DNA from 4 places in the Bacillus sp. ISL-77 genome. Region 4 is predicted to be linked to each of the others. Evidence: riboswitches for the same ligand, from Rfam matches in the RefSeq annotation. Region 4 holds a riboswitch; each other region holds the start of a gene.
The links. A riboswitch is a leader RNA that binds a small molecule or an ion and turns the genes downstream of it on or off. The one in region 4 is predicted to bind cobalamin.

Region 1 (4,924 bases), on a different contig from region 4:
CTGCATAATTTACCGCTGCTTCAGACTCCCAGTAAATCCCTTTAAGAGCTAGTAGGTGGTGCCATCCAAATGTACCAAGACCCACGGCTCTGTACTTTTTATTTGTAAGTTGAGCCTGTCCAACAGAGATTGTATTTAAATCAATCACGTTATCGAGCATTCTTACTTGGATCCTAATTAAACGCTCTAAAACATCTGCAGGGACTGCTTTTGCCAGATTAATAGACGATAAATTACAAACAACGAAATCACCAGGCTTCCGAATTATCACGATATTGCCCTCTTCATTCTGGTATTCGTTTACAATCGTCGTTGCGGACATATTTTGAGCAATTTCTGTACATAAATTACTGCAGTAAATAGAAGTTCGGCCCTTACCCAATACATGCTTATTCGGATTTTGCCTGTTTACTTCATCACGATAGAACATGTATGGTGTTCCTGTTTCTAATTGAGCAACCATGATTCGTGTCATAATATCCATGGCACGGTAGGTTTTACGAGGAAGAAGCGGGTTACCTGCGGCCTCTTCATATTTCTCGGTAAAGAATTTAACATCCGTTTCATCATAAAAATCCTCAAGTCCGAGAAGGTTCCCTTTTTCATCCTTCCAGCCCATAAATTGTTTTACTTGATGGGGACAAAATGTATGCCACTGCCCAATACTTCTTCCATCCTCATCTTTCTCTTCTAATTTTTTCATAAATAGGTCTGGTATCGTGACACCCGTGAAAATGTCATGGGCCTTACGGCGTTCATCCCCATTATTGGTTTTCAAATCGAGAAAACCGTTCATGATATCTTTATGAAATAAATCTAGGTAAACCGCAATGGCACCTTGCCGTTGACCTAACTGATCAACACTGACAGCTGTATTATTTAACAATTTAATCCATGGCACAATTCCGGAAGAGTTTCCTTTGAATTTCTTAATATCGGAACCAAGGGCACGAACTTTACCATAATAAATCCCTATACCACCGCCATCCTTGCTTAGTCGAGCAATATCCCAATTATTTAAATAGATGCTATCAAGGGAATCATCTACTGTATCAATAAAGCAGGAGGAAAGCTGACCAAAGCTTTTGCCTGCATTCGCTAAAGTGGGGGTAGCAACCGTCATATATAAATTACTAAGTGCCCAATACGCTTCCTTTACAAGTTGGAAGCGGATGGACTTCTTTTCATCCTTCATAATCGTCATGGCAATAATCATGAACCTCTCCTGCGGGAGTTCATATACATTTCTATTATGATCTTGAGCCAGATAGCGATCCGCCAGTAAAAATAACCCTATGTAATTAAATAATAAATCTTTATCTGGATTTATCTCTTTTGCTAGTTGCTCGATTTCATCTTTGCTATATAAGCTAAGTAAATTATGAGAATATATCCCGGTATCAGTCAATTCTTTTATTAATCTATAAAAATCTCCATATTTTAAAGAACGATTATAGCCTCGATTTTTTGCTGACTTTCTATATAATTCATTCAGATATAAACGGGCAGCGACAAATGTCCAATTTGGTTGGTCTATTGCAATTTGATTCACAGCATATAATAAGGCTTGGTGATTAGCTTCCCCCTCTGTTTCATCCAGTTTACTAATTTGCTCTTTAAGCTCCGTAGTATCTATCTGATATTTTTCTGAAACTTGATTAATAGATTCTAATACGTAATTAAGTTCTGCTTGAATCTCCTTAGTTATCATTACATTTCCCCCTATAATAAAAAAAATCCGCTCAACGGTAATTGAGCGGATGAAACGATACACTACAAAAGGAATAAAAAAATCCAATGCCTCCTGTCGCCACCGTTCATCTTCTCAATCCCCGAAGAAGTTGAAACATCTTAAGAAAGACAGGTCTCCTGACTCATGCTTCTTCCTACTTTGAACCCTTCCCATATAAGTACCTAATAGATTAGACATTTCTTATACAGTGGTTTGCTCATTTCGTCAGCATTTACAGTTGCGGGGGCAGTTCTGGATTTACACCAGATTCCCTATTAAGCCACAATGGCATCGTCTCTTAAGGTTAACACAATATATAGTTTGATTATTATTTATTGAAACAATATATAGTGAATCGATTAATTTAAATAATAGTATAGTCACCAAAATAATTCAAGTCTATTATTAAATAAAAATGAAACCTATCTGGCCTGACACCTTTTTTTAAAACACCAAGGATGTCACTGAACCCTTTGTATTCTATTTTGAATGCCATAAGTGAACGGTTTTGGCTGGGCTTTACTGAAGTTAACTAATGCATCAAGGTCAACGGGTCCGACTTCTTTGTTTTTAGCTTGAGTAAATACAGTAAATCCATCTCCGCCTCCAGAAAGAAAAATATTCGCTGTCACAGAATAGGGTTTATTAGGATCCATTTCCGTGCCATCTGGAAGCTTGGTGCTCACTACCCTTTGCCCTGCTGGTTTATTTGGATCCCAAGTATAGCTTAAGCCAGAAATCTGCAGCATGTTCGTTTTTGTTGCCCCCCACTGCTGGTTGAGCAATTCTCGGATTTGCTGTCCCGTCATCGACATTTTGACAAGGTCATTATTAAAGGGCTGTACCGTGTAAATTTCTCCCCAGGTGATATCGCCAGGATCAATATCGGCTCGAATGCCGCCAGGATTCATAAAGGCTAATTCGGTATTCAACGCTTTCCTTTGTGCATCCGCAATGAAATCGCCAAGCACTGACTCACCATTTTCATTTTGCTTGGCCGTCAGACTTTCAGATGAAGAGCCAACAACTTGATTAACTATCGGTTCTATTTTTGCTTCATATCCTTCTATCATTTTCTTAATTTCGGGATCGGGCTCGATTCCTTCTTGAAAGGTAGTTACAATCTCAGCTCTTTTTGAGACAATATCCTTTGTTTTAGGATCTATCTCAAGATCAACATCAGAGAAAGCAGTTCCATAGGAATAGGATTGAACAACTAGTTTATTGTCAATCGTTGCGTTCATATAGGCATGGTTATGGCCGCCGAAGATGATATCCACTTCATCGTCGACCCGGTTTGCGATATCGACAAGCTGCCCTGCTGGATTTTCTCCGTTTGTACCTGAAGTGCCTGGGTTATGGGCTAAAACGACAATCGACTTTACCCCTTGTTTTTTCAACTCCGCTACATTCTGATTAATTGCTTCTACTTCATCCGTGAATTTTAATCCTGCCACGCCGCTAGGGACAACAAGCGTTGGAGTCTCAGTAGTTACCACACCGATAAAACCAATGGGCATCCCATTTACTTTGATCACTTGATAAGGAGGCAGAATCGTTTTTCCTGTTTTCTCATTGACTACATTGGCAACAATCCATGGGAAGTTTGAACCTGCAAAATTGCCAGTTTTCGGATGTGTTCCCCCTTTTATGAGGCGCATCAGTTCCGTTAAACCTTCATCAAATTCATGATTACCAACAGTACCGATGTCAAAACCCAGTTTGTTCAAGATCTCGATTGTTGGTTCATCCTGTAAAAGGGCCGAAATTGGAGGGCTGGCCCCAACCATGTCTCCATCTTCAACCAATAGCGTATTTTTATTTTCTGCTTCACGCTGTTTTAAATAGGCTGCTAAATAATCGACCCGACCGGCCGGTTTCCCGTTAACTTTCCGAGTCACATTTAATTGGCCATGCAAGTCATTAATCCCTAATAGTTGGACCTGAATGAAACGATTATTTGCGGCCGGTGGCTTTCCCTTTTTGGGATTGACCGTTTCTGGACGGTTGGATTTATGTCCATGATATTCTTCAGATAACCCTTGATCTTTTCCTATAGTTGGTTTCTGTCTGCTAACCTCTACAACTTGAGGCTTAGTAACAGTTTGAAATTGATTATCCATATCCCTTAGGGCACGAGCTGAAGCACTTTGATATCCCGTTATCGCCACCAGTGCTAGGATCGTTAAGGAAAGAAGCGTTTTTTGAAACAATTTCATACTATTCCTCCTACAATTTTCTAAAAGAACCAAAGGTATTTTTCTCCTTGTAGGTTAGGAATATGCAGAAAAGGCACCAAAGAAGTTTGGTGCCTGACACTCATTATTGTTTGACTATCAGACTTTGGTAGGTTGAGGATGTCCTTACTTCGATGGTTAAGGTTCCCTTTTTATAGATGGATTTAATGATAAATGGGGCACCGGTGGTATTCTGAAATTGAAAGTCCGGTCCACCATAAGATACGGTTGCATCTCTGCCAGCAGGTACATACCCAACCGACAAGGAATGGTGATGTTTTTCAATATAACTAACACCTACCTGATCCACTGCATTGAACAGGGTTGATGACGTCTGGCAAATTCCTCCGCCGATTCCGTCGACTAATTGCTTATTTACAATTTCCTTCGCCTTTTGATATCCGTGGGCGGCATCACTTGGACCTACAGTGGTATTAAATGAGAAAATATCTCCCGCTCCGACAATGATATTATTAATGGCCTGTGCCGACAGCTGAATATTCTTTGAACGGCCTACAACTCCGCTATTAAATCTCGTTGTAAAGCTTGCCACGACAACTTCCCCTAACTGGTCAACATCCTCAGGCTTATAACCGCTCTCTGTCACATATAAAGGTAGTTCGATATCTCCACCCGTTGCTGATGCTGTTATGACCTTTTCAACTAACTCTGATTCCTCTAAGATAATTCTTGGTTTGCCTTTAATGATTTGACCATTGGAGCCAATCTTATCAAGAACCATTCGTTGGTCATATCCTTTGGTACTTTCCGTCCCTCTTGCTAAATCCTTTGCCCATTTTTCAAGTTCCTTTTTATAGGTTTCATTATCGGTTCCAAAACCCATTTCCACCGGTAAAAAGGTTTCCAAAATAGCATTTGTATTCGGATCAATGACATTTACCGTAATTGGTTTTGGTTCTTCTTCATTCTGTGGTTCTGGTGGTGTTTTATTGGG
Region 2 (4,924 bases), on a different contig from region 4:
ATTTAACCCATGACGGAGCGGGTGTGGCCAAGGTTGATGGGTACCCGTTATTTGTCTCGAACGGACTGCCGGGCGAAAAGGCAAAAGTGAAGGTGATTAAGACAGGCAAAGGGTACGGCTTTGGGCGATTGGTCGAGCTTTATGAAAAAAGCCCGTTCCGAGTCGATATTGAGAGCGGTGATATCCATAAATTTGGCGGCTGCCAGCTCGAGCACATCAGCTATGAAGGTCAGCTGAAATATAAAGAAAACCAGGTCCGTCAGGTGCTCACACGGATCGGTAAACTGGAGGATGTTGTTGTTCATCCGATTCTGGGGATGGACCATCCCTTGCATTACCGCAACAAAGCCCAGGTACCTGTTGGAGAGAAGGACGGCAAATTGATTGCTGGCTTCTATAGACCGAGGAGCCATGAAATTGTTGATACGAATGAGAGTGTCATTCAATTGCCTGAAATTAATGAAGCGGTTCAGACGGTAAAGGAAATATGCAGCGAGCTAGGGATTCGTGCGTATCACGAGGAATCTCATAAAGGTGTACTCAGACACATTATGGCTCGTTATGGTCAGCAGACGGGAGAGCTCATGGTAGTAATTATCACGAGGACGGCGGATCTTCCTCAGAAAAATCAGCTGGTTGAGCAAATTGTTGCGCGGCTCCCGAAGGTAAAGTCAATCGTCCATAATGTCAATTCGAAGCGCACAAACGTCATCATGGGGGAAAAAACGACAGTTTGGTGGGGGAATGAAGTCATCTATGACTATATCGGGGATGTGAAATTTGCCATTTCTGCACTGTCCTTTTACCAAGTAAACCCTGTTCAAACAAAGGTGTTATATGATAAGGCGCTTGAATATGCGGACCTTAGCGGTGAAGAAAGCGTCATTGATGCTTACTGTGGAATCGGAACGATTTCTCTATTTTTAGCACAAAAAGCAAGGAAAGTATTCGGCGTAGAAGTTGTTCCAGAGGCAATAGAGGATGCTAAGCGGAATGCAGCGTTAAATGAGATGACGAATACAGAGTTTGCTGCAGGGGAAGCGGAGGTTGTTATACCAAAGTGGTATAAGGAAGGTAATGTCGCCGATGTTTTGGTTGTTGACCCGCCGCGCAAAGGCTGTGACGAGGCCTTGCTGCAGACCATTATTGAGATGAAACCGAAAAAGGTCGTTTATGTATCGTGTAATCCAGCCACCCTAGCAAGAGATTTACGGATATTGGAGGACGGAGGATACAAAACGGTGGAAGTGCAGCCGGTCGATATGTTTCCGATGACCACGCATGTGGAAGCGGTCGCGAAGATTGTATTAAAAAACCTTTAAATCACACTGGATAAAGGGACTAAGATGAATAGTGGGTTAGATGCTGTCTGGGAGAAACCAGCCAATGGCATCTAGCCCTTTTATATAATTAACAAAATTATACAAACTTCGGGGATTGACAGATTTTTTATACATTAATGTGGATTTTAAATATCAAACAGGAATAAGCATATGGACTAGAAATATAACCGTAAAGATCATTGCCATGATTCGGTGGGACTTTTTTCGAAACCCTGATGCTTTTTTGTGGTAAGTACCCAGCAAACAAAGTGACCAAAAGAAATAAAAGGATGTATAACCCAGCAACATCTTGATATGACCATATAATCATGCTGAATACTTTTCAGAAAATTATGTACTTCATATTATTAATATGCTATAGTTAGTGAAAATTACATATCGTGTAAGAATTGGTGCCAAGCTAAGGCTTGGCTTAAAAGGGAAGAACGGTGTAATTCCGTCGCTGTCCCGCAACTGTAAATCGGAGTGAATCACAAATACCACTGTCAAATGATGGGAAGGTGTGAGGAGCAATGATGATAAGCCAGGAGACCTGCCAAATTCTAGTACACACCAGATACCTACGTGGAAATAGGTGGTGACAGTCATTTGTACGACAAACGAGTTATGAGCAGCGATGTTTATGCATATTTTTATAAGCATACCTTTAACTTGATTGTAAAGCCATTTCCATTTTGTGGAGATGGCTTTTTTGTTGTATAGGAGATTATCAAATCATTTATTTTGGATAACGTGAACTAGTTCTCTGAATCCAGCTCCAGCGCCTTTTGTTCTATTTGGGAATATGTAAATTTAAAACAGGAGGAATGTAAAATGAATTTAGTAAGTACTGCTATTGGTTACCCGTACATTGGTGATAATCGGGAGTGGAAACGTTGTGTAGAATCTTTTTGGAAGGGTGCGATATCAGAGGAGCAATTTATTTTCGAGATGAAAACGAATCGCTTGAATAATTTGAAGCGCCAGCAATCATTAGGCTTAGAGTTACTAACAGTTGGGGATTTTACCATTTATGACCGTATGCTTGACCATGCGGCAATGTTCGGATTGATCCCAAATCGTTATAAGTGGACAGGTAGTGAAGTCGATCTAACCATTTATTATGAAATGGCCCGTGGGGCAAGCCATGTTGTGGCTTGTGAGATGACAAAGTGGTTTAACACAAACTATCACTACATTGTACCTGAGTATGAAGGCAAGTCATTACAATTAACCAAAAACTACATTTTAGATTATTTTGAAGAGGCCAAAGAGGAATTAGGTCTTATTACAAAGCCTACAATAATCGGTCCTTTTACTTTTGTTAAATTAACGAAAGGATACGATGCCAAAACCAAAGCATTGTTTATTTTAAAACTCTTACCGTTATATGCTCAAGTATTCCAGCAACTTGTAGAGGCTGGGGCACAGTGGATTCAAGTGGAAGAACCAGCACTAACCCTTTCCCTAACAGCAGATGATGTAAAACTAGTGCAAGAAATTTACAAACAGTTAGCAGAAGAAGTACCGGCTGCACAAATCATGTTGCAAACCTATTTTGAAGGACTATCAGCGTATGAAGAGCTGTCTCAATTACCTGTTGCAGGGATTGGTCTTGATTTCATACATGGTGCCGAAGAGAATATGGCTTCACTTCGAAAACACGGGTTCCCACAAGACAAAGTATTAGGAATTGGTATCGTAAATGGACGTGATATTTGGCGGGCGAATTTGGCTGAAAAAGCAATGAATACAAAAGCTATTTTATCATTAAGCGGGGTAAAAGAAGCTTGGATTCAGTCTTCATGTAGTTTACAGCATGTACCTGTGACGACGAAGGCTGAAACGCGTCTAGATGCGACATTAACAAATGCTTTGTCATTTGCCGATGAGAAAATTGTTGAGTTAGCACATATCACATCCTATTTTCGTGACGAGAACTGGACTGGAAATAAGAGCGTATCACAAAGTATGATAGCGACTGAAGCATTAGAGCAGCATAAGGCGAGGAAAAATGCACGTGTGAAAGAGCTGGTATCACAAGTAAAGCCAGAGCATTTTACCCGTCCATTGACGTTTAACGAACGCCAGCCTTTGCAGAAAGAGGCATTACATTTACCGGATTACCCAACCACAACCATTGGCAGCTTCCCTCAGTCAGATCAAGTAAAACGGACACGTACAGCATGGCGTAAAAAGGAAATTACAGACGCTGAGTATGCAGCGTTTCTAAAAAGTGAAACAGCCCGTTGGATTCAAATTCAAGAAGAAATAGGACTGGATGTTTTAGTGCATGGTGAATTTGAGCGGACGGATATGGTTGAGTACTTTGGAGAAAAGCTAGAAGGTTTTGCCTTTACAGAAAAAGCATGGGTTGTATCCTATGGTTCACGTTGTGTCAAACCACCAATTATTTATGGTGACGTCGAGTGGACAGCCCCAATGACCGTGAAGGAAGTAGAAGCGGCACAGCAATTAACGTCTAAGTATGTGAAAGGGATGTTAACAGGTCCTATCACAATCTTAAATTGGTCTTTTGTCCGCGATGATATTTCACGTGAACAAGTAGCCAACCAACTAGCCTTAGCACTAAGAGAAGAGATTCAAGCTTTAGAAGATGCAGGCATTGCCATTATTCAAGTGGATGAACCGGCATTACGTGAAGGATTGCCATTACGCAAAGAAAAATGGGCTGATTATTTAGCATGGGGGGTAAATGCCTTTAAGTTAGCAACTTCTAGTGTGAAGAATGAAACACAAATCCATACACATATGTGCTATTGCGAGTTTAATGACTTTATTGAGCCGATTCGTGCCCTTGACGCAGATGTGATTTCAATCGAAACGTCTAGAAGTCATGGGGAGTTGATTCAATCTCTTAAAAAAAATCCATATGAACTTGGTATTGGTTTAGGAGTGTATGATATTCATAGTCCACGTGTACCAAGTCTAGAAGAAATCAATGCGATTTTAAACGATAGTTTAGAAATTATTTCAAAAGAACAGTTCTGGGTGAATCCAGATTGTGGTTTAAAAACACGTCATGAAGAAGAAACCATTGCATCGCTAAAAAATATGGTGTCAGCCGCTCGGAAACTACGCCAGCAGCAACAACAAACTGTTTAAATCTAAGCTTAACAATTAAATTAAGGGCCTTTTCCATTTTTGGAAAGGCTCTTTGGTTTGTTTAATTAACTGAACATCACCACGTAGGTATATGTGCATAAAATGATTAGTGCACGAAAATGGAGGTGTGATGTTCAAATATGATGTATTTCAATCATTACTATAGAAATAACCCTTACAATACGTATGTGCCGATATCAGAGTTAAGCAGGGTAGGAGCAAAGGTTACTTGGGATGAAAAACAAAAGGTTTTTAGAGTCACAAGTGATTATCATCTATTAAAGGTTGAAAACCAACAATTAAGGCAGAGGATAACAGAATTAACGGCGCTGGTAACGAATCGTGGCTTAAGGGCTAATGATCAAAACTGGGAAATGCACTTAGCTGACCAGGGAAATACCAATTATTCAACTGCTACAATGCCAGTAGATTTGACGTTATTATCATTAAAGAAAGATCCATTTAATAATGCATCT
Region 3 (4,924 bases), on a different contig from region 4:
GATTATTATCTATAAACAAAGGAATCTGAAAATTACAGCTACTTTTGAATTGAATCATTTGTCATGTAACAAGGAGGAATAAAAAATAGCCAGGCATACAAATGAAATATCTATAGAGGAAGGATCAAGGGGCTCAAACGAATGCTCTATGAATTAACAATGGATAAAGACTTTGTCGCCTTAAAATTCCTGATTGATCGTCCGAATGTCTTCCATGTCGTTGGGGCTACCCATTTAGAAACATGGCATTCAAGATTCTTATGAAACCAAAATTAATCCCCTTAGTGGTATGAAAACCATTGCTAAACTACTAAAAAATTTAGGTGTAGCGGTAGAAACTCCGCTGCTAGAGAACGTTGGAGACAATTCTCCATTAGACTTGTTGGGTGATAAAACTGATATCTAGTGGAACTTCACGAAAAAGCAGGTAATGGCTAGTAATAGCTCAGGTACCTGCTTTTTTTTATGGAAAAAAGATGGAACCTACGAGACGATAACCTATGGAAAACGGACCTTGGAATGCTCCTGTGAATTCGTACATAAGTATATATGGAGAATAATAAGACAGGTGGGTTGTAAATGGACACCAATGACTTCAATAAAGAGCTCCATCATTATTACACAAAAATACGTGAGACGAATCATCCCTATTATTGGTACTGTTTGGCTAAAACGCAGTCAAGAGCTGGATTAACAAATGAAGCACTGCAAACAATTGATCTGGCTTTGTCCTTTCCCAATCCTTATCCTTCAAAGCACAAACTTTTTGAAATACGGGCCGGACTGCAATCAGCTGATTCAAGACAGATAGATACTAATAGTCCAGCCATCGTAACAGTAAAGAGGGGTGATATTGACGGAGACGGGATAAAGGATAATGTTTATCTTACGGCATATAAAACTCCTGATAGTCCATTTTGGAAAGATATCACATTGGTTGTCCAAAATGGGAGAACACATCACTATGATCACATCCATTTTAAAAATAACTCAGGATACAACCCCACACTTTTTCTAGGTGATTTGACAGGAAACAAGGGGGAAGATATTTTAGTGGTTATTGATACCGGAGGAAGCGCCGGCACGGTTTATGCGTATATCTTTTCTTATATGAACGGTCAAATTAGACAAATATTTGATTCAGATGCATTCAATGATTCCTATAAGTACGATGTGACATATGAAAATCAATACAAAGCAAAGGTAATCAGTTATCGTCTCAGAGAAAAGTATATTCTTGACCTTATTTATAAGGGGAAGGAATATTTATCGGAAATCTATAACCCCCAAGGAATATTAAGGGCTCCTATTAATGGGTGGGTGAATCCTTTGTCTGGTTTATACCCGATTGATTTTAACAGGGATAATAGATATGAACTCGAAGCGTATCAAAGGATAGCTGGCAGGTATAATGCGGACAGTCTGGGATATGTACAAACTGTATTGAAATGGAATGGTCAGGAGTTTGGACATGACAGACAGACAGTGGCCACCTTTGGTGGGGAGATGTAACAATTGGACCTTTTAATAAAAGAAATGAACAAATATTTTTTCACCTAACATAAGAGGCCTAATGGAATAATTGTTAATCAAAAATTAGCTAGGGTGTCCTTAAAAATAGGGAACCCTTTTGTAATCAGAAAGGAATAAAAATTTTTAATTTTAAACCATCGTTTTATCGAGCCTTTCAAATCCGATAGCTATGCCGATCCCCTAAAATAATATAAGGGAATTAAAAAAGCACTTGAAATATTCTATTTGTTAGACTAGTATAATTATTATCTCTTAAAATTACATATGAATTTGTTAATTATTAGTTAAGATGCCTTAGGGCTTAATAGGGAATCTGGTGAAAGGCCAGAACTGTCCCCGCAACTGTAAGTGTGGACGAAATAGACAAACCACTGGACCGTTTATTTATTGACGATTCGGGAAGGGTCTAAAGTAGGAAGAAACACAAGTCAGGAGACCTGTCTTAGCTTTTTAAGTTTCGATTTCTTCGGGGGTTGAGAAGATGGAACGTTTGGACAAAAAGGATTATTTATTAACTTTCTTTGTGCTGACGTTTTATCCGTTCAACTAATGTTGAACGGATTTTTTCGTTTTGATGATTCTAAATCATTTTTAATTCTCATAGTTTAGCTTTAGAAGGAACAAGCCTTTTTAACAATTGAATAGATTAGGATAGGTGCACGAATATGTGCTTAATAGGGAAGTACGGTTTAAATCCGTCACGGTACCCGCCACTGTATGGGGAGTTCATTGCAGATGTCACTGAAGGAATTCGGGAAGACGCAATGGAATGATGAACCTAAGTCAGGAGACCTGCCTTTACCTAATAACTTCCATCAACCTACGGGAACATAGGGAGAAGTGCTGAACATACACCGCTATTTTTTTGTGTGTATATATTCTGCACCCCTATGTCATAGGGGTGCTTTTTTTACGTAAAAAACGAAAAGGAGAGTGTGACATGACTACTTGGAATTTACAAGGGACGAAACACCATGTTTTCATTTGCAACGGCAGCAGCTGTATGAGAAAGGGTGGGGAGGAAGCGACACAAGCGATTCGGAATGAAATCACCAATTTAAACTTAGATTCACTCGTACATACAACAAGAACGAGATGCAATGGGAGATGTAAGGACGCTCCCGTTGCTATCGTTTATCCAGACGGGACCTGGTATAAAAACGTGACGCCAGAAGTGGGAGCTACGATTGTAAGGCGTCATCTGGCGGAAGGTCATTGCCTTCAGGAGCATGCGATCTATGAATATTCCGAAGAAGGATTCATACAGCCAGAAGGGTCGGAATGCATCGAAGGAGTACAAAAAGCTGTTAAAGAAAAGATTTAACAGCGGATAGTATCTGGATTCTAGTTTGAAATTTTGGAAGGTGGCGTAATAGTGTGAAAGGCAAATTATTAATTATTGGTTTTGGCCCCGGTGATGAAAAACATATCACCGGACGGGCAAAAGAAGCCATCGAAGAAAGTGATATCATCATCGGCTACAAAACCTACGTTGATTTAATCAAGGGATTAATAGCTGGAAAGCAAATCATCAGCACAGGAATGACAGAAGAAGTGAGCCGGGCCCAGGAGGCAGTGAAACAGGCCGAACTCGGTTACACGGTAGCCGTCATTTCAAGCGGTGATGCCGGTGTATATGGAATGGCAGGACTGGTTTACGAAGTGCTAATCGAAAAAGGCTGGAAAAAAGACTCAGGGGTAGAAGTGGAGGTGGTCCCTGGCATTTCTGCCATCAACTCCTGTGCTTCTTTATTAGGCGCGCCGGTCATGCATGATGCCTGTACGATCAGCTTAAGTGACCATTTGACACCTTGGAGCTTGATCGAGAAACGAATCGAAGCGGCCGCTCAAGCTGATTTTGTGATTGCCTTATATAATCCAAAAAGCGGGAGAAGAACACGACAGATCATGGAAGCACAAAAAATTCTACTAAAATATCGCTCGCCAGAAACCCCTGTAGGATTGGTAAAGAGTGCTTACCGTGATAGTCAAAAGATCGTCTTAACCAATTTACAAGAGATGCTAGATCATGAAATTGGAATGTTAACCACCGTTTTAATTGGCAACTCTTCAACATTTTACTACGACGGCTTGATCATCACTCCGCGCGGTTATCAGCGGAAGTATACATTAAATCAGGCAATACAGCCGTTGAAACCGCATCAACGTTTGCAAAAGGAAGCCGAACCATGGGCACTGGAGCAAACAGAAGAAGTAACACCGGTGCACAAAAAACTAGTCACCCCAACCTCAGTGAAAGAGTCGCCAAGAGAGCTGGCTGAGGAAGCCTTGCAAATGATCCTTGGTGAGAACGATGGCCTATCCCAAGGTTTAATGGTGAAGCAAGACTTTCAATCTATTTTTGAGGTAGCGGTCAGCCCTGGTGTCGCCAATAAAAAATTTACCGCGACTCAGATGGTCATTCTTTCCGAAATTGTCGGAGAAGAAGGTGTCATGGAATACACACAAGACCATTTTATGAAGTTGCAAATTTTAACCTCTAAGCCTGATGAGATTGTTGAAAAACTAGCGGCGGCCAACTTTTTGATTGCTCCTGTTGGTGACGTATTAACCGTAAAAGCCTGTGATTTTTGTGACGGAGAAAAGAAGGATTCCATCCCTTATGCCGATGAGCTGCAGGAAAGACTTGGCGGCATTGAACTCCCCAAAGAATTGAAACTTGGTGTGAATGGCTGCGGTATGGCCTGTTATGGAGCCGTAAAAGAGGATATTGGCATTGTCTACCGTAAGGGAGCGTTTGATTTATTTTTAGGGGCAAAGGTAGCCGGAAGAACGGCACATCCCGGCCAAATCGTAGCGGAAGGAATCGCACCGGACCAAATTGTCGGGGTCATAGAGGGGATTGTTCAAGAGTACAAACAAAAGGCCTATCCAAATGAACGTTTCTATAAATTTTTTAAACGGGTCAAAGAGGTTCAAGGTTTTGTGTACCAGGATATCACACCAAACCTTATAATCGAAGCGGCTGTTTGCGGGGAGTAATGGGAAGAAGTCTAGGTCAATTGGCAGGTAGGCATTTACAAACAAAGGGGAGGAAATATTTTGAAAGCAATTTTATTTGTGGGGCATGGGAGCAGAGATCAAGAGGGAAATCAGCAGGTTCGCGAGTTCATCGGTGAGATGAGAAAGACTTGGGACGATTCTTTCCTGGTTGAGACGTGCTTTTTAGAATTTGAACGACCAACCGTTAATCAAGGAATCGATCTGTGTGTGGAGAAAGGAGCCGACCATATTGTCGTGATTCCAATCATGCTCTTACAAGCAGGACACTCCAAAATTCATATTCCAGCAGCTATTGATGAGGCAAAGAATAAATATCCACTTGTTCAATTTACTTATGGCCGGCCAATAGGTGTTCATGAGGAAACAT
Region 4 (4,924 bases):
AAAAATGGAGATGACTGTTAATCCATTTTCTGACGTCCATTGTTTTAAGAAATCTAACAATTCCTTTTGATACGACAAATCCAAATGGTTAGTGGGTTCATCTAACAATAGTATTTCAGGCTCTTGGGCCAAAGCTTGGGCGAGAAATACTCTTTGTTTTTCACCGCCTGATAATTCCTGAATATTTTTATTTTGGAATCTGGAAACACCAATTTGCTTCATTACTCGTTGGACAACCTCTTCATCGGCTTTACTCCAGGTTTGAAACAACCCCTTTTGATGTGCATAACGGCCAAGCGAGACGGTCTCTTTTACGGTGTATGAGAAAGATTGTGATGAATGTTGTGAAAGAACGGCAATAATTTGGGCCAGCTGTTTTGCTTTGTATTCCTGCAGCCGTTTCCGATTGATAAAAATCTCACCCTTTTGGATTGGTAAAATTCCACTAAGCATTTTTAAAAGGGTTGTCTTTCCACTTCCATTCGGCCCCAATATCCCGAATAATTCTCCCTTTTCCACATCAAAAGAAATGTCTTTCAGAACCGCTTCACTCGAGTATCCACCGGAAATCTGTTGAACACTAAGCATCCTTTAACCACTTCTTTCCGTTCTTTTTCTTTGGAGCAGGATTATTGCAAATACCGGTGCACCAATTAAAGCCGTGATGACACCAATGGGTAATTCTGTAGGAGATATGATTGTTCTTGAAATTAGGTCAGCTAAGATTAAAAAACCGCTTCCTGTTATGATTGATAACGGAAGGAGGTGCCGGTGATCGGGACCCCATAATAATCTTGATAAATGTGGAATCACTAGCCCGACAAAACCAATGGTACCTGACACCGCAACTGCCGCTCCTGTTAAAATAGAGCCAGCTGTTAAAATAATTAGCTTTCTTTTTTGAACATTGACCCCTAAATGCTGTGCCCGCTCTTCACCAAACGACATGGCGTTTAGTTCCTTTGCATTAAAAATCAGCAGGCCTGAGCCAATGATAAAAAATGGCAAAATGATCTTTATGTACTCCCAGCCTCTCATCGATACACTTCCTAATAGCCAGCCAATAATTTGCCTCAACTCATCTCCAGTAAGCGCAATCATCAGCGAAATAATTGCCCCTAAGAAGGAGCTAAAAATTATCCCTGTTAAAATAATCGTTTCCACTCTCATCGAACGCTCTATTTTACTGGCGAAAGTAAGGACTAAAAAGATGGTTAAAAAGGAAAATAAAATACTTAGCAATGGTAATGTGAAGGAACCAATAAAAGGAATAGATAGATGGAAAAACAGTGTCAACACCGCTCCAACTGACGCCCCGGAGGATACACCCAATGTATAAGGATCTGCTAACGGATTTCTTAGCAGACCTTGGAAGACTGCCCCTGCAATAGCAAGAGAAGCCCCGACAAGACCAGATAAAATCACTCTAGGTAAGCGAATGTTAAGGACAATACTTGAATACATAGGGTCAATTGTCTCCAATGAAATAACCCCAAATAATTTAGCACTGATAATCTTAATAATTGTTAAGATTGGAACCGAAACTGTTCCAATTGAAATCCCTAATAAAAAAGCTAGAACAAGGAACATTCCAGCTATTATATAGGCTAAATATTTATTATTTAAAAATCTCAGGATAGACAGCCTTTGCAAGATCTTCTACTCCTTCAACGATCCGAGGGCCTGAGCGAGTCACGCGATCAGAATCCACATCGACTACATGCTTATTTTTTACAGCGTTGACCGTTTCCCAGCCCTTTCTAGTTAAAACTTGTTCCGCCGGATTTTTGACATAGTATCCATAGGTAGTCAGGATTACATCTGGATTGCGTTTAATCATCGCCTCTTGATCAATTTTAATCCAGCCTTCTTGATCATTTGCGATGTTTTCCGCATTAATTATATTTAGCATTTGATCCATAAAGGTATTCTTGCCAGGTGTATAAATTTCTGGAGCGGGTGAAACTTCAACTAATACCTTTTTCTTTTCTTTTATTTCCCCAGCCTTTGCTTTAATTTCGGCCAATTTATCCTTCATCCCTTTAATCATCTCATCGGCTTTCGCTGTTTCACCGGTAGCTTTCCCAATCATATCAATGGAATCATAAACTTGGTCAAAATTTTGCGCATCATTAACAACCAAAACGGTAATTCCAGCATCTTTAAGCTGCTGAAGCCCTGCTTCAGAATTATGAGCGGACGATGCATGTGCTAGCACTAAATCTGGTTTTAAGGAAATGATTTTTTCTAAGTTTATTTCCTGTCCGCCGATTTTTTCTTTTTTCGTCGCTGCTTCCGGATAATTATCGAAATCAGACACTCCCACCACTTCTTTGTCAAGTCCTAATGCAAATGCAATTTCTGTATTACTTGGAATTAGTGAAACGATCTTTTCAGGTTTCTTTTCGATGATAACTTTAGTTTTGGCAGCATCAGTAAGTGTAACTGGATAGGTTATTTCCGCTGTTTTCTTTTCTACACTAGTTTTATTTTCTTCGTTAACTTCGTCTTTCTTTTCAGCACATCCTGCTAAAACTCCTACTGTCAATAATACTACTAACAGCAATGAATACAATTTTTTCATTTTTCTCCCTGCTTTCTGTGTAATTACCTTATGTAACAAAAAATAATTCCTCTTGTGCTAAACACAATTGCTTGGATAACAACAAAAAAACATCTCCACACTGTTAATGGAGATGTTGGTATGATTAGATTCAATTACTAGTGAAAAGTAAAAGGAGTCTAGCCTTCAACACCTTCCTATCCTCGTAGGTTTATTGGCGCACAAGAATTAGGCAGGTTTCCTGGCTCATGATCATCGCTTCCTATGCCTTCCCATCGAATTCGACAGTGGCACCATATAGGTTGCTCTCATTTACAGTGGCGGGACCGCGTTGGCTTATACCAAACTTCCCTTTTAAGCTGAAAATCTTTCGTAAAGATTTAGCACCTAATTTTTAAAAATATTTTTTGTTAAATTCATTATAGAAAAGGTGGAATGATTTGTATATGTTTTTTGCAATAATTTTATAGTTCAATCGTTCTGCATAAATTTGCCATTTCAATAGCTGCCGATGCTGCGTCCCAACCTTTATTACCTGCTTTTGTTCCGGCACGCTCAATCGCTTGTTCAATAGAATCCGTGGTTAACACTCCAAAAATGACCGGAATGCCACTACTTAAATTAATTGCGGAAACCCCTTTTGCCACTTCATTACAAACAAAGTCAAAATGTGGAGTAGAGCCGCGAATGACTGTGCCGAGCGTGATAACTGCATCATATTTTTTGCTATTAGCCATTTTTTGGGCAATTAATGAAATCTCAAATGCACCTGGTACCCAGGCAATATCTACGTCTGTCTCACTGACGCCATGTCTTTTAAGTGCATCCTGTGCACCGCCTAATAATTTACTTGTAATGAATTCATTAAAACGTCCAACCACGATTCCAACTTTTAATCCTGAGCCAACTAAATTTCCTTCAAAAATATTACCCATGAGTATGCCTCCTAAATTTGTTTTAAACTTCCCGCTTAACTAAGTTTTCCTTGTTGTTTCGGTATTCTACTAAATCTTTAATCGTTATCATTTTAATGTTTAGCTTATCAGCAATTTTACGCAGTTGGGGGACACGTGCCATCGTGCCATCGTCATTCATGATTTCACAAATGACACCAGCAGGCTTGGCACCGCATAAAATTGCAAGGTCTACAGCTGCTTCTGTATGCCCCGTTCTGCTCAAGACTCCGCCTTTTTTAGCAATTAGCGGAAACATATGCCCTGGTCTTAAAAAATCAGATGCTTTTGATTCCGGGTCAACCATACTCAACACCGTTGCTGAACGTTCAAATGCAGAAATGCCAGTGGTAGAAAATTTATGGTCAATGCTTACGGTAAAAGCTGTTCGATTTGGATCCGTGTTCTTGGAAACCATTGGATGTAAGTCGAGCTTTTGAGCTAATGCCTCGTCAATGGGAACACAGATTAGACCTCTTCCGTGAGTGGCCATAAGATTTATAACCTCAGGCGTTGCTTTTTCAGCAAGAGAAATAAAGTCCCCTTCATTTTCCCTGTTCTCATCATCGCAGGCAATAACAACCTTTCCTTCTTTTAAATCAGCAAGAGCTTCGTCAATCGTATTAAACACGCCACATCTCTCCTTTCAAAATTACAAACCAATTAAAACTAGACTTTTCCAACCATCATTTAATTAAAGCCATTGTCTGCTAAAAATTGTGCCGTTATCCCTGTCTTACGCTTTTGCGCTGTATCACTTGAAAGGTTTTTGATAAAATGTCCAACGTATTTACCAATCATATCGCATTCTAGATTAACGATATCCCCTGACCCTTTTAGTCCCAAAATCGTTTCCGATAATGTATGGGGGATGATCGATAGTGTAAAACTATTTTCTGTTACCGCAAAAACAGTCAAACTTGTCCCATCTACCGTGATAGAGCCTCTTAAGATGACATATTTTAATAATTCCTGCTCCGCTTCAATCTCATAGTAGACCGCATTTTCGAAGGACTGTTTACTTTTAATTATGCCTGTTCCATCGATATGTCCTGAGACAAAATGGCCGCCAAACCTTCCACCTGCTGCCATCGCCCGCTCAAGATTTACTTTGGAACCTCGCTTTACCATATTTAAACTTGAAGCTTTGACCGTTTCGGGCATAACATCTACCGTGAACAGCTTTCCCGTAAAGGATGTCACCGTTAGACATACCCCGTTGACCGCAATACTGTCGCCAAGGTGAACATCATTTAGTATTTTCTTTGCTTCAATGGCTAACACAAACGACTCCCCAGTCCGCTGGATGTTCGCGACTACCCCAATTTCTTCAATAATTCCAGTAAACATAATTTCCTTCTCCTTACTAGGTTCCACTTAAATTCTTACGCTAAAATGAAAAGGACCC

Region 1: it holds a riboswitch for cobalamin, as region 4 does, so the genes downstream of both, J7E77_RS12705 (ribonucleoside-diphosphate reductase subunit alpha) here and J7E77_RS21505 (ABC transporter substrate-binding protein) in region 4, are expected to answer to the same signal.
Region 2: it holds a riboswitch for cobalamin, as region 4 does, so the genes downstream of both, metE (5-methyltetrahydropteroyltriglutamate--homocysteine S-methyltransferase) here and J7E77_RS21505 (ABC transporter substrate-binding protein) in region 4, are expected to answer to the same signal.
Region 3: it holds a riboswitch for cobalamin, as region 4 does, so the genes downstream of both, J7E77_RS00970 ((2Fe-2S) ferredoxin domain-containing protein) here and J7E77_RS21505 (ABC transporter substrate-binding protein) in region 4, are expected to answer to the same signal.

Annotation. Positions count from the first base shown of each region.
Region 1 covers NZ_JAGGQY010000033.1:2,176-7,099, reverse strand. Annotated here, with positions in the region: gene J7E77_RS12705 (ribonucleoside-diphosphate reductase subunit alpha) at 1-1,711, opposite strand, end outside; cobalamin riboswitch at 1,843-2,044, opposite strand; gene J7E77_RS12700 (bifunctional metallophosphatase/5'-nucleotidase) at 2,194-3,951, opposite strand; gene J7E77_RS12695 (VanW family protein) at 4,055-4,924, opposite strand, start outside.
Region 2 covers NZ_JAGGQY010000027.1:120,831-125,754, reverse strand. Annotated here, with positions in the region: gene rlmD (23S rRNA (uracil(1939)-C(5))-methyltransferase RlmD) at 1-1,322, shown strand, start outside; cobalamin riboswitch at 1,717-1,897, shown strand; gene metE (5-methyltetrahydropteroyltriglutamate--homocysteine S-methyltransferase) at 2,157-4,448, shown strand; gene J7E77_RS11070 (outer membrane protein assembly factor BamB family protein) at 4,589-4,924, shown strand, end outside.
Region 3 covers NZ_JAGGQY010000002.1:181,457-186,380, reverse strand. Annotated here, with positions in the region: gene J7E77_RS00980 (MATE family efflux transporter) at 1-29, shown strand, start outside; gene J7E77_RS31030 (hypothetical protein) at 142-264, shown strand; gene J7E77_RS00975 (VCBS repeat-containing protein) at 580-1,512, shown strand; cobalamin riboswitch at 1,804-1,992, shown strand; cobalamin riboswitch at 2,170-2,347, shown strand; gene J7E77_RS00970 ((2Fe-2S) ferredoxin domain-containing protein) at 2,474-2,857, shown strand; gene cobJ (precorrin-3B C(17)-methyltransferase) at 2,911-4,536, shown strand; gene J7E77_RS00960 (sirohydrochlorin chelatase) at 4,597-4,924, shown strand, end outside.
Region 4 covers NZ_JAGGQY010000051.1:191,014-195,937, forward strand. Annotated here, with positions in the region: gene J7E77_RS21495 (heme ABC transporter ATP-binding protein) at 1-588, opposite strand, end outside; gene J7E77_RS21500 (FecCD family ABC transporter permease) at 592-1,653, opposite strand; gene J7E77_RS21505 (ABC transporter substrate-binding protein) at 1,619-2,584, opposite strand; cobalamin riboswitch at 2,778-2,969, opposite strand; gene ribH (6,7-dimethyl-8-ribityllumazine synthase) at 3,028-3,498, opposite strand; partial or broken gene ribB (3,4-dihydroxy-2-butanone-4-phosphate synthase) at 3,524-4,147, opposite strand; gene ribE (riboflavin synthase) at 4,207-4,866, opposite strand.